DNA from 3 places in the Arthrobacter sp. TMS2-4 genome. Region 3 is predicted to be linked to each of the others. Evidence: riboswitches for the same ligand, from Rfam matches in the RefSeq annotation. Region 3 holds a riboswitch; each other region holds the start of a gene.
The links. A riboswitch is a leader RNA that binds a small molecule or an ion and turns the genes downstream of it on or off. The one in region 3 is predicted to bind cyclic di-AMP.

Region 1 (3,265 bases), on a different contig from region 3:
CCTGGGGTCGATCACCGATCCCGTGATCGTCGCCACCGCCGTGCAGGGCTGCCGCGCCGTGATCCACCTGGCGGCGAAGGTGTCCTTCACGGGGGCTCCCGCCGACTTCGACCGCACCAACATCGACGGGACCCGGATCCTGCTGGACGCCGCCCAGGCCGCCGGAGTAACCGACGTCGTCCACGTGTCCTCGCCGTCCGTCGCGCACGATGGCTCCTCACTGGTCGGGGCTCCCGCCGGCACCGCGGACCCGGAGCACGCCCGCGGTGACTACGCCCGCACCAAGGCCTCCGCGGAGCTGCTCGCGCTGGCGCGCTCGACGCCGTCGTTCCGGGTCGCCGCGATCCGGCCCCACATCGTGTGGGGCCCCGGCGACACCCAGCTGGTCGACCGCGTGATCGACCGCGCGCGGCACGGCCGTCTGCCCCTGCTCGACGGCGGGACGGCACTCATCGATACGACGTACGTCGACAATGCGGCGTCGGCCATCGTCGCCTGCCTGCGGCGCATGGACGCGGCGCAGGGCCAGGCTCTCGTCGTCACCAACGGCGAGCCCCGCCCGATCGCCGAGCTGCTCGCGGGGATCTGCCGGGCCGGCGGGGTCGAACCACCCGTCCGGTCCGTCCCCGGAGCACTCGCGCGCGGTGCGGGATCCGTCATCGAGCGGGTCTGGCTGCGGCTGGGCCGGACGGATGAACCGCCCATGACCCGCTTCCTGGCGGAGCAGCTGTCGACGGCGCACTGGTTCGACCAGCGGCACACGCGCACCGTGCTCGACTGGCGCCCGTCCGTGAGCGTCGACGAGGGACTCGAGCGCCTGGCGGCGTTCTACAGGTAGCCCCGGTGCGGCGCTCCTTTCCCTGAGCGCGCAGGTGTGGCGGGTCCCGCCGTCGAGAACCCACCCCGGGTGCGCGACGGGCGCGGACCCGGGCCTCGTCGGACAGTCCGGGAACGCAGAAGGACGGGATGCGTGATGCATCCCGTCCTTCTGACCGTCGAACTGGTGTTGCCGGCCGTGCGACCCGACTAGCGGGTGTAGTACCCGTCCACGGACATGGCGCTGACCGAGTGGACCAGGGTGCCCTGCGAGGCGTTCAGGGCGCTGACCATCTGCCCGTTGCCGAGGTAGATCCCGACGTGGCTGCCGCCGTTCTGGCTCACCAGGTCACCCGGCTGGGGGTTGCTGGTCGGCGTCATGGAGGCGAACTGGGCCCAGGTGGTGCGCGGCAGGTCGATGCCGTTCTGGGCGTAGGCCCACTGCACGAAGGCCGAGCAGTCCCAAGCGCCGAACGCGGTTCCGCCGTACACGTAGCCGGAGCCGACGCCCTGCATGGCCGTGCCGACGATGCCGCCGCCACCGATGGGCGCGATCGACGCCGCGGACTGCAGGCTGTAGGCGGGGGTGGCTGCCGGAGCAGGTGCTGCGGCGGGAGCGGCAGGTGCCGGCGCTGCGACCGGGGCTGCCACGGGTGCTGCGACTGGGGCTGCCACGATGGATGCCGACTGCACCGAATACTGCGCGGGGGCAGCAGGAGCGGCGGATCCACCGAGGGAGATCGACTGGCCGGGGTAGATGACCGACGCGTAGCCAAGGCCGTTGGCCGCGAACAGGGCGTCGAGGCTGATGCCGTGCATGGCGGCGATGGACCCGAGGGTGTCGCCGGCCTGGACGGTGTGGGTGCCGGCCGCTGCCGACTGGGTGCTGACCTCGCCGGCGGCGTTCGCGGGAAGCGACGCGCCGAGCATGAGGCCGGATGCAACGGCGACGACGGCGGCAGGCTTGCCGGCGACCGAGGCGCTTGCGGAGAAGGCCCGCGAGGCGGTGACGAAGGGGTTGGTGCGCGTGGGGACTGCCCGGTGGCGCGCGTTATGGCTCTGCTTGGACATAATGATGCCTTTCCCAATGCCTGCGAAGTTAGCTGTCGGGTTCGGATGGGACATCCGGACACGCTTCCTACAGACCGTCGTCCCCAGTACCGGTCTGCGCGTGTCTTTACCCCTAGGACCCGTGATCGAGTCCGCTAGTGGTTCCCCCGCCCCTGTCGAATGTGTAGTGCGAACGGTCCGTCCTCATCGACAGGGTTAGGCAGTGTGAGGATGGGCGCCCATCCGTTGTGGATCGGACGCGAGACCAACCGTACCGGCTGGTAACGCCAGTTGTCACATTTAGATCACGAGGTGTGGATCACCTTTTTCTGCCCCGAGATCTCAGATCCGTGCATTGCGTGGTCTGGCCTGGCAGGACGGGCACAGGTAGGACGACCTGTTCATGAACGATTCGCGGCGCAGCAGCGTGGTCCGTCCCTCGGACGCGCACCGGCGGCAGGGCCGGCCCTCCCGCCCGTAGGCCTCCAGATCACGGGCGAAGTACCCCGACGCACCGTTCACGTTCACGTACAGGGAATCGAAGCTGGTGCCGCCGGCCGCCAGTGCCCGTTCCATCACCGAGGTGACGGCGTCGACGATGCGTCGGGTGTCGGGGCGACGCATGGTGTCCGTGGGGCGCGCGTAGTGGAATCCGGCCGCCCAGAGCGCCTCGTCGGCGTAGATGTTGCCGATCCCGGAGATGAGCCCCTGATCGAGGAGGGCACGTTTGAGACCTGTCCGGCGCGCGCGCAGGCGTTCGTGGAACAGGTCGAGGGAGAATCCGGGGTCGAGGGGATCGCGCGCGATGTGTGCCGCCTGCCGGGGTACGAGTGGCAGGTTCGAGGCGCCGAGCCCGCCGGGCAGGCCGTCCGGCGTGGCCTCCAACTCTGTGACGAACATCCCGCCGAAGATCCTCTGGTCGACGAACCGCAGCTCGCCCGGCAGCGCTGTGCCGTCGTCGTCGTCCGCCGGGGAGAGTGCGAAGCGGACCTTCAGGTGCTTTTCCGATGGAGCATCGGGTGCCTCGACCAGGAGCTGTCCGCTCATCCCCAGGTGCGCCATCAGCGCGACGTGCGGGCGGTCGCGGGGATCGTCGGGGTCCTCGAGGATCATCCACAGGAACTTCCCCCGGCGCACCACATCCCCCACCCGGGCGCCGGCGACGGTGCCGACGAAGTCCTCGACGCCGTCGAGGTGCCGCCTCAGGGACCGGGGATCGAGGACGTCCACTGCGTCGATGGTGCGGCCCGCCACCCAGCGCACGAGGCCGCGGCGGACGACCTCGACCTCGGGAAGTTCAGGCACTCAGGGTCCGTCGGGCGACAGGGTGGGATCGGGGACACCGGGGCTGCGGCCGTCGGCCGGAGCGGCGTCGGCCGGACGACCCGACGGCAGTGGA
Region 2 (3,265 bases), on a different contig from region 3:
GCAGGACCGACCACCGGGTCGTCGTCCTCCGCCACGACGCTCGCCTTCCCGGTGAGCACAAGGACCAGCGCCCGGCGGAAGGTGACGACCGCCAGCGGTTCATAGCCTGCGTTCAGAACGAGAGTGCGCATTCGACGTGCCCCATTGCTGACCTGTTCCCCGCAACCGGTTGCCATCCCGGGGATCGGGAGAAGAGCTTCGGATTGACACTGCAAGGGTAAACCGCACCCGGCCGTCCGCGTAACGCCGGGCCGACGGGCTGCTCCTTCTGCCACCCGCGGCGGTCGACGCACAGGAGGACCGGCACAACGTGCCGGTCCTCCTGTGCGGGATCGTTCGGGGTCAGCCGCCCACGCGGATGTACACGCCGCCGGAGCCGAGCTCCGCCGGGGCGATGACCGTGGTGTTGCCGTTGAATCCGCCGTGGACGGCCTGGCCGCCGCCGATGTAGACCGCGATGTGGGCCGCGCCCATGCCGCCGTCCGCATAGTAGATCAGGTCGCCGGGGATGGCTTCGCCGGCACTCACGGTGCGGCCGAGGGACAGGTAGCCGGCCGGCCAGCCGTGGAAGTTGATCCCGGCTGCGGCGAGGGAGTTGCTCGCCAGGCGGGTGCAGTCCTGCACGACGCCGAGCTGGCCCCTGGCCGCGGCGGCGATCGTCGCCGCAACGCCGGAGGACGGTGCGGGAGCGGGCGTCGACGCCGGTACGGCGGTTGCCGTGCGGGTCTTCGCGACGGGCGCCGGCGCGATGGGCGCGGCGGGCGCCGCGATCGGAGCTGCCACCGCCGGAGCGGCGACGGCGGCGGGAGCGGCGGGAGCGGCGACGACCGGGGGTGCTGCGACGGCGGGCGCCGGGACCTCGACCGCGGGTGCTGCGACGGCGGGCGCCGGGACCTCGGCCACGGGTGCTGCGACGACGGGCGCTGCGGGAACCGGGGCTTCGACGACGGGTGCCTTCTCGACCGGAGCTGCCACGACGGGAGCCTTCTGCACCGGAGCCTTCGGGGCGACGACCGGCTTGGCCTTCACCCTGACCGGGGTCCTGGCGAAGGACACCTCGGTCGTGTTCGAGGCGACGACGGCGGTCCGCGCGGAGGGCAATGAGACGTTGGAGACCCTGACATCCCGCTGCGGCTTGACGTCAGCGGCGTTGGCAGCGACCCCACTGGTCAGGACCAGGCCCGATACGGCGACGATGACGGCGGCCTGCCGGCCGACGGATCCGGCGTTGGAGGCGACGGCGGCGGACAGACCGGACAGCGGACTGATGTTTCGGGGCGCGCGGTGGCGGCCCGGTGAAGAGCATGTGGACACGTTGGATTGCCTCTCCCAACGCCTGCGAGGTGAGCTGTCGGATTCGGATGGGAGTCACCCGGCCGCTGCGGAAACAGCGACTTAACCCCGAGGATCTCTTGTCAGAGACCCAGAATTGGTTCCCCCGCCTCTGCCATGCGATGGTGCGGACGGACCCCCGGCGATGGCAGAGCTAGGCGATTCGCAGGAGAGTGCCCGATTCGTAGCGAGTCCGGCACGAGTTGAAAGCTACAGCACGACGCGAGGTATGTCACATTCCGATCACGAAATGGTGTGTTTCTGGTGACGACCCGTGTGTTCCGGTCAGTCCTCGAGTGACACGAAGACGTGTGCGGCGACCTCGGGCGGCAGTTCGAGGGCCCCCTCGACGCCGGGGACGCGCACCGAGACGTAGCCCCCCACCGATTCGAGGCTGAGTCGTGCACCCGGGCGCAGTCCGCCCTCGTCGAGCTGGGTGAGGAGTTCGGGATCCACCTGGATGGGCTCTGCGAGGCGGGCGAGCGTGACCAGGCTGCCGGGGGTATAGGTGGCCATCGCGGACAGCAGCGTGACGACGCCGTCAGTGAACTGCTCCGCCTCCACGCCACCGATCGCAGCCAGGCCCGGAATCGGGTTACCGTACGGGGAGTCCGAGGGCTTGCCGAGGAGCTCGTACAGCCGGCGCTCCACCCGCTCGCTCATGACGTGCTCCCAGCGGCATGCCTCGTCGTGCACGTACGCCCAGTCGAGTCCGATCACGTCGCTCAGCAGTCGCTCAGCGAGACGATGCTTCCTCATGACGCCGGTGGCACGGCGTCGGCCGATCTCCGTAAGCTCCAGGTGCCGGTCTCCGGAGACGACCACGAGGCCGTCGCGTTCCATCCGGCCGATGGTCTGGGACACGGTGGGGCCGGAGTGGCGCAGCCGCTCGGCGATGCGCGCACGGAGCGCGACGATGTTCTCTTCCTCGAGCTCAAGGATGGTCCGCAGGTACATCTCGGTGGTGTCGATGAGGTCCGTCATGCGGTTCAGCTCCTTGGTGCGGTGCGGGTGCGCGGCTGGATGCCTCACGCCGGTGAGGGGTGCGGCCATCAGCCCGGCTCCGCCCCACGCCTCCCAAGGTTAACGCATGGCATCGTGGGCCCGGCAATTCCTGGATACGTCGGGACCGTCGGCCGGGGCATGCCTCCCGGACGGCGTTAACAAATGGAGGGCCGTCAGCCGCTGGGGCAGAATGAGGTCGATACCCCGCCGCCCCAGAGCTGGAGCCCCCATGAGCGAATCGCCCCGCATTCCCGCACACCTCCTCCCCTCGGACGGGCGCTTCGGTGCGGGTCCGTCGAAGGTCCGGAGCGGCCAGGTCGACGCCCTGGTCGCCGCCGGCGCCTCCCTTCTCGGGACCTCCCACCGGCAGGCCCCGGTCCGTGACCTCGTGGGCCGCGTCCGCGAGGGGCTCAGTAGCTTCTTCACCGCCCCCGACGGGTACGAGGTGGTTCTGGGCGTGGGCGGATCGACGGCGTTCTGGGATGTCGCGACCTTCGGGCTCGTCGAGCGGAAGGCCCAGCACCTCTCCTTCGGGGAGTTCGGCTCCAAGTTCGCGTCCGCCACGACCAAGGCACCGTTCCTCGACGCCTCCAGTGTTCTCACGAGCGAGCCGGGAACCCGACCGGACGCGACGGCGGAGGCGGGGGTCGACGTCTACGCCTGGCCGCAGAACGAGACCTCCACCGGCGTGGCAGCACCCGTCCAGCGGGTCGAGGGCGCCGACGACGGGGCGCTCGTCCTCGTCGATGCCACCTCGGCAGCGGGCGGGCTCGACGTCGACGTCTCCCAGGCGGACGTGTACTACTTCGCACCGCAGAAGAACTTCGCGTCCGACGGCGGACTGTGGCTCGGCCTGTTCTCCCCCGCAGCGCTCGAGCGTGCCGCACGCATCGCCGCGAGTGACCGGTGGGTCCCGGACTTCCTCAAC
Region 3 (3,265 bases):
GTGCCCGGAAAAGACGCAAAGGCAGTCGAGTGGCACAGCATCGCGGCCGAGACCGAGGCATACCGGAACCGGTACAACATCGGCACCCACGAGACCTCGCTGATCCCCAAGCAGTACCGGGACGATCCCACCGCGCAACGCCTCATTGAGCGTGCTACGGCCCTGCACAAACACAGCGAGCTCACCATCGTCGCACCGAGGTCGGCCACGCAGATCCAACAAGCAGCGGATGAGGCGGCGATCGCCGATCGCATGACGACCGAGCGGGCCGCTGCCCGGCGCGTCATCGACCGTATGCGTGCAGAACGCGCCGCCGCCAGCGATCCGCTACCGGCGCCGCAGCAGCGAGAGGCACGGATCGTGGACGCCGTCCAGTCGGACGATCAGCCGAAGCAGTCGGAGAGCATGGCAGCGGCCATCGCCCGCGCCGTAACAAGGCACCGTGCACCCACCGACGGGACTGAACATGCTGTATCGGAACCGGCGACCGATTTGAAGGAACAGAGCTCAAAGGAGCCCACCGTTGGCGAGACCAAGAATGCCGCTCGTGCACCCGAGAGGACTTCCGGGTGGAGTACGCGGCAAGTCGAAGTTATCCGTCGACGGCGGGAAGCAGCAGCCAGTTCCGCACCGAGAAGGGAAGCATCCGAGGAAGCTTCAGCGGCAGCACGACGTGCCCAGGAATCTCAAGGACGAGACGAAGGCCGAACCCGACAGTAGGTGTTCTGGCACGGCAAGAGTGGGCGCGTCTGCCTGCCGATAGCCTCGCTTTTGTCGCCCTGATGCTTTCTGGATACGGTCAGCGACTAGCGCAGTAGTCGGCCTATTGCCTGGGTTGCTTCCTGGATCTTCGCGTCGACGGCTTCGACGCTTGTTGGGTCAGATGTGCTGTCTGTGCTTGCGGTTTCCCGGGCCGCATCGGCGACGCAATGCGTGAGGTGGCTTTCCAGAAGCCCCAGACTGAGCGCGTGCATGGCGCTATTCACGGCGGCGACCTGCGTGAGGATGTCGATGCAGTATTTGTCCTCGTCGATCATGCGGGCTATTCCGCGGACCTGACCTTCGATGCGCTTGAGTCGGCGCAAGTACGCGCCTTTGTCGGCGGCATAGCCGTGAGGGTGAGTTTCAGCGTCGTGCTGAGGAAGCGGGTCGGAAGTTGCTTGTGTCGGGGGAGTAGTCGTCTCATCCGTGACGTTCGATGCGGGATAGGTGGGCATTGTCGTCCCCTTCATCATCATCGACGCGCTGCTGCCCAGCACAGGTAGCCGTTGATGCGGTCCTCGGCCGCGCGAGGTACACGGCCATCACTAGTATCCGTCAACGACGAGAGGAGGTGAACGAACAACAGGACCGGAAGTTCCGCCTAAGCCCGTTAGCAAGCCCTGAAGCAGCGTGTCGCGACAACACGCCGGACGACGTTACATAAATGTGACTATCGATACCACCCTGGGGTATTCTCCTCAGGTGATCCCGGCACCCGTCGAGACCACTCTCCCGCGCAGAATGCCGAGTCCTGCCACTGCTCCGGGATCCGTTCGCACAATCCATATGGCAGGGACGGGGGAACCACGTTTCCACCGGGTCACCGCACGCTCTTTGTGTGATGGCCCTCGGGGTTAAGTCGATCCAACGACCGACGTGCCGGGACCTGCAGCAGCGTTTCGCTACTGCAGAAACAGCACTAGGGATGAAGGACGGCCGGGTGACTCCCATCCGAACCCGACAGCTCACCCCGCAGGCATGGGAGAGGCAACCACCATGTCACGTACGTCCATTCCCGCGCGCCACCGCGCCGTCGTCACCCACTCCATCGCCCTCGAGGGCCTGTCGTATTCCGCGAAGACCAGCGCTGTCGCGCTCGGCAAGCCGGCCATCATTGCAGCCGCGACCGGCGGCCTCGTCTTCGCTATCGGAGCCCCCGCCGCCCAGGCCGGCACCTACACGCAGGACACCCGCCCCGTCACCGCACAGGCTCCCGCTGCTGCCGGCGTTTACACGGTCACCTCCGGCGACACGATGGGCACCATCGCCGCCAAGCACGGCGTGAACCTCGATGCGCTACTCGCGACCAACGGCCTGTCCTACGCCTCAGTCATCTACCCGGGTCAGCAGCTCCGGCTTTCCGGCGGCGCCGCTACCAATGTTGCTGTCAGCGCAGCCGCGGTTCCCGCTGCAGCCCCAGTCAGCCAGGTCTTCTACAGCGCACCTGCCGCAGCCCCGACTGCAGTACCCGCTCCTGCAGCAGCTCAGCCCACATACTCCCTGACCTCGGCCGCTATCACCCCGATCGCCCCGGCAGCTCCCGCAGCGCCGACCGTTCCCGCTAGCGGCGTCGGCGCGGCCCTCGTCGCCTCGGCGTACTCTCAGATCGGGTCCATCCAGGACTGCACCATCCTCGTCGAGCGGGCCCTGCGCTCGATCGGCAAGAACGTCGGAGACCTCGGCCCTATGCAGTTCCTGCAGTACGGAACTGTCGTCGCCACCCCGGCACCGGGTGACCTCGTGGTCCGTCCGGGTCACGTCGCTATCTATGTCGGTGGCGGCAAGGTCATCAGCAGCGGCATGAATGGTGCGAACCTCACCATGGAGCACTCCCTCTCTGACCTCGCCGGATCCACTTTCGTACGCGTTAACGGCTAACTTCACCCATCGGTGAAGTGGCTGCCCTCAAGCTGAGATGGCGGTGAGCGCCCTGGACGGGGGTGCTTACCGCTATTTCCTTGCCCGCCCGTCACCGGTCCCCTGGATGTCGGTCCGGGCCGGAAGTAAGGCACTGGCCGCGGGCGCCATTCGCTCAGTGCCTGGTTCCGCTTAACGGGGTGTAGTGAGTTCCGACGGCCGCACACTGCACCCTAGACATTGGCGAGACCGTGAAGTTTGGATGGTTGTACAGCAATGAATGATCCGTGGGTCAGTGGGCCAGTGTGGATACCTGAGGCCCCACCATCGTGGGCGACCTACCTGGCACCAACGCTGCAACCGATTCCGCTCATCCCCGTAATCGCTCTGGTTCTGGGCGTGCTCTACCTTGCCGGGGCGATCCGCCTGTGGTCGATGGGCCGATCCTGGCCGATCTGGCGAACAGCGATCTTTTTATTGGGCTGCATCATCATCATGATCACCATGGGCGCAGGAGTTGAGGGCTACGGCCTTCGGATGTTCTCCGTGTTCATGTTCCAGCAGCTCACCCTCATGATGGCCGTTCCCCCTCTTCTGGTCCTGGGTCGACCGGGCACCTTGTTGCTGCGTGCGACCCCTCACCGCG

Region 1: it holds a riboswitch for cyclic di-AMP, as region 3 does, so the genes downstream of both, ACX80F_RS03215 (C40 family peptidase) here and ACX80F_RS14760 (LysM peptidoglycan-binding domain-containing protein) in region 3, are expected to answer to the same signal.
Region 2: it holds a riboswitch for cyclic di-AMP, as region 3 does, so the genes downstream of both, ACX80F_RS11380 (NlpC/P60 family protein) here and ACX80F_RS14760 (LysM peptidoglycan-binding domain-containing protein) in region 3, are expected to answer to the same signal.

Annotation. Positions count from the first base shown of each region.
Region 1 covers NZ_JBTNDI010000001.1:687,179-690,443, reverse strand. Annotated here, with positions in the region: gene ACX80F_RS03220 (NAD-dependent epimerase/dehydratase family protein) at 1-838, shown strand, start outside; gene ACX80F_RS03215 (C40 family peptidase) at 1,027-1,887, opposite strand; cyclic di-AMP (ydaO/yuaA leader) riboswitch at 1,890-2,097, opposite strand; gene mutM (bifunctional DNA-formamidopyrimidine glycosylase/DNA-(apurinic or apyrimidinic site) lyase) at 2,209-3,171, opposite strand; gene rnc (ribonuclease III) at 3,172-3,265, opposite strand, start outside.
Region 2 covers NZ_JBTNDI010000008.1:21,517-24,781, reverse strand. Annotated here, with positions in the region: gene ACX80F_RS11385 (HNH endonuclease) at 1-131, opposite strand, end outside; gene ACX80F_RS11380 (NlpC/P60 family protein) at 343-1,314, opposite strand; cyclic di-AMP (ydaO/yuaA leader) riboswitch at 1,320-1,487, opposite strand; gene ACX80F_RS11375 (metal-dependent transcriptional regulator) at 1,618-2,316, opposite strand; gene serC (phosphoserine transaminase) at 2,567-3,265, shown strand, end outside.
Region 3 covers NZ_JBTNDI010000014.1:29,940-33,204, forward strand. Annotated here, with positions in the region: gene mobF (MobF family relaxase) at 1-720, shown strand, start outside; gene ACX80F_RS14755 (metal-sensitive transcriptional regulator) at 807-1,217, opposite strand; cyclic di-AMP (ydaO/yuaA leader) riboswitch at 1,527-1,756, shown strand; gene ACX80F_RS14760 (LysM peptidoglycan-binding domain-containing protein) at 1,759-2,640, shown strand; gene ACX80F_RS14765 (cytochrome c oxidase assembly protein) at 2,896-3,265, shown strand, end outside.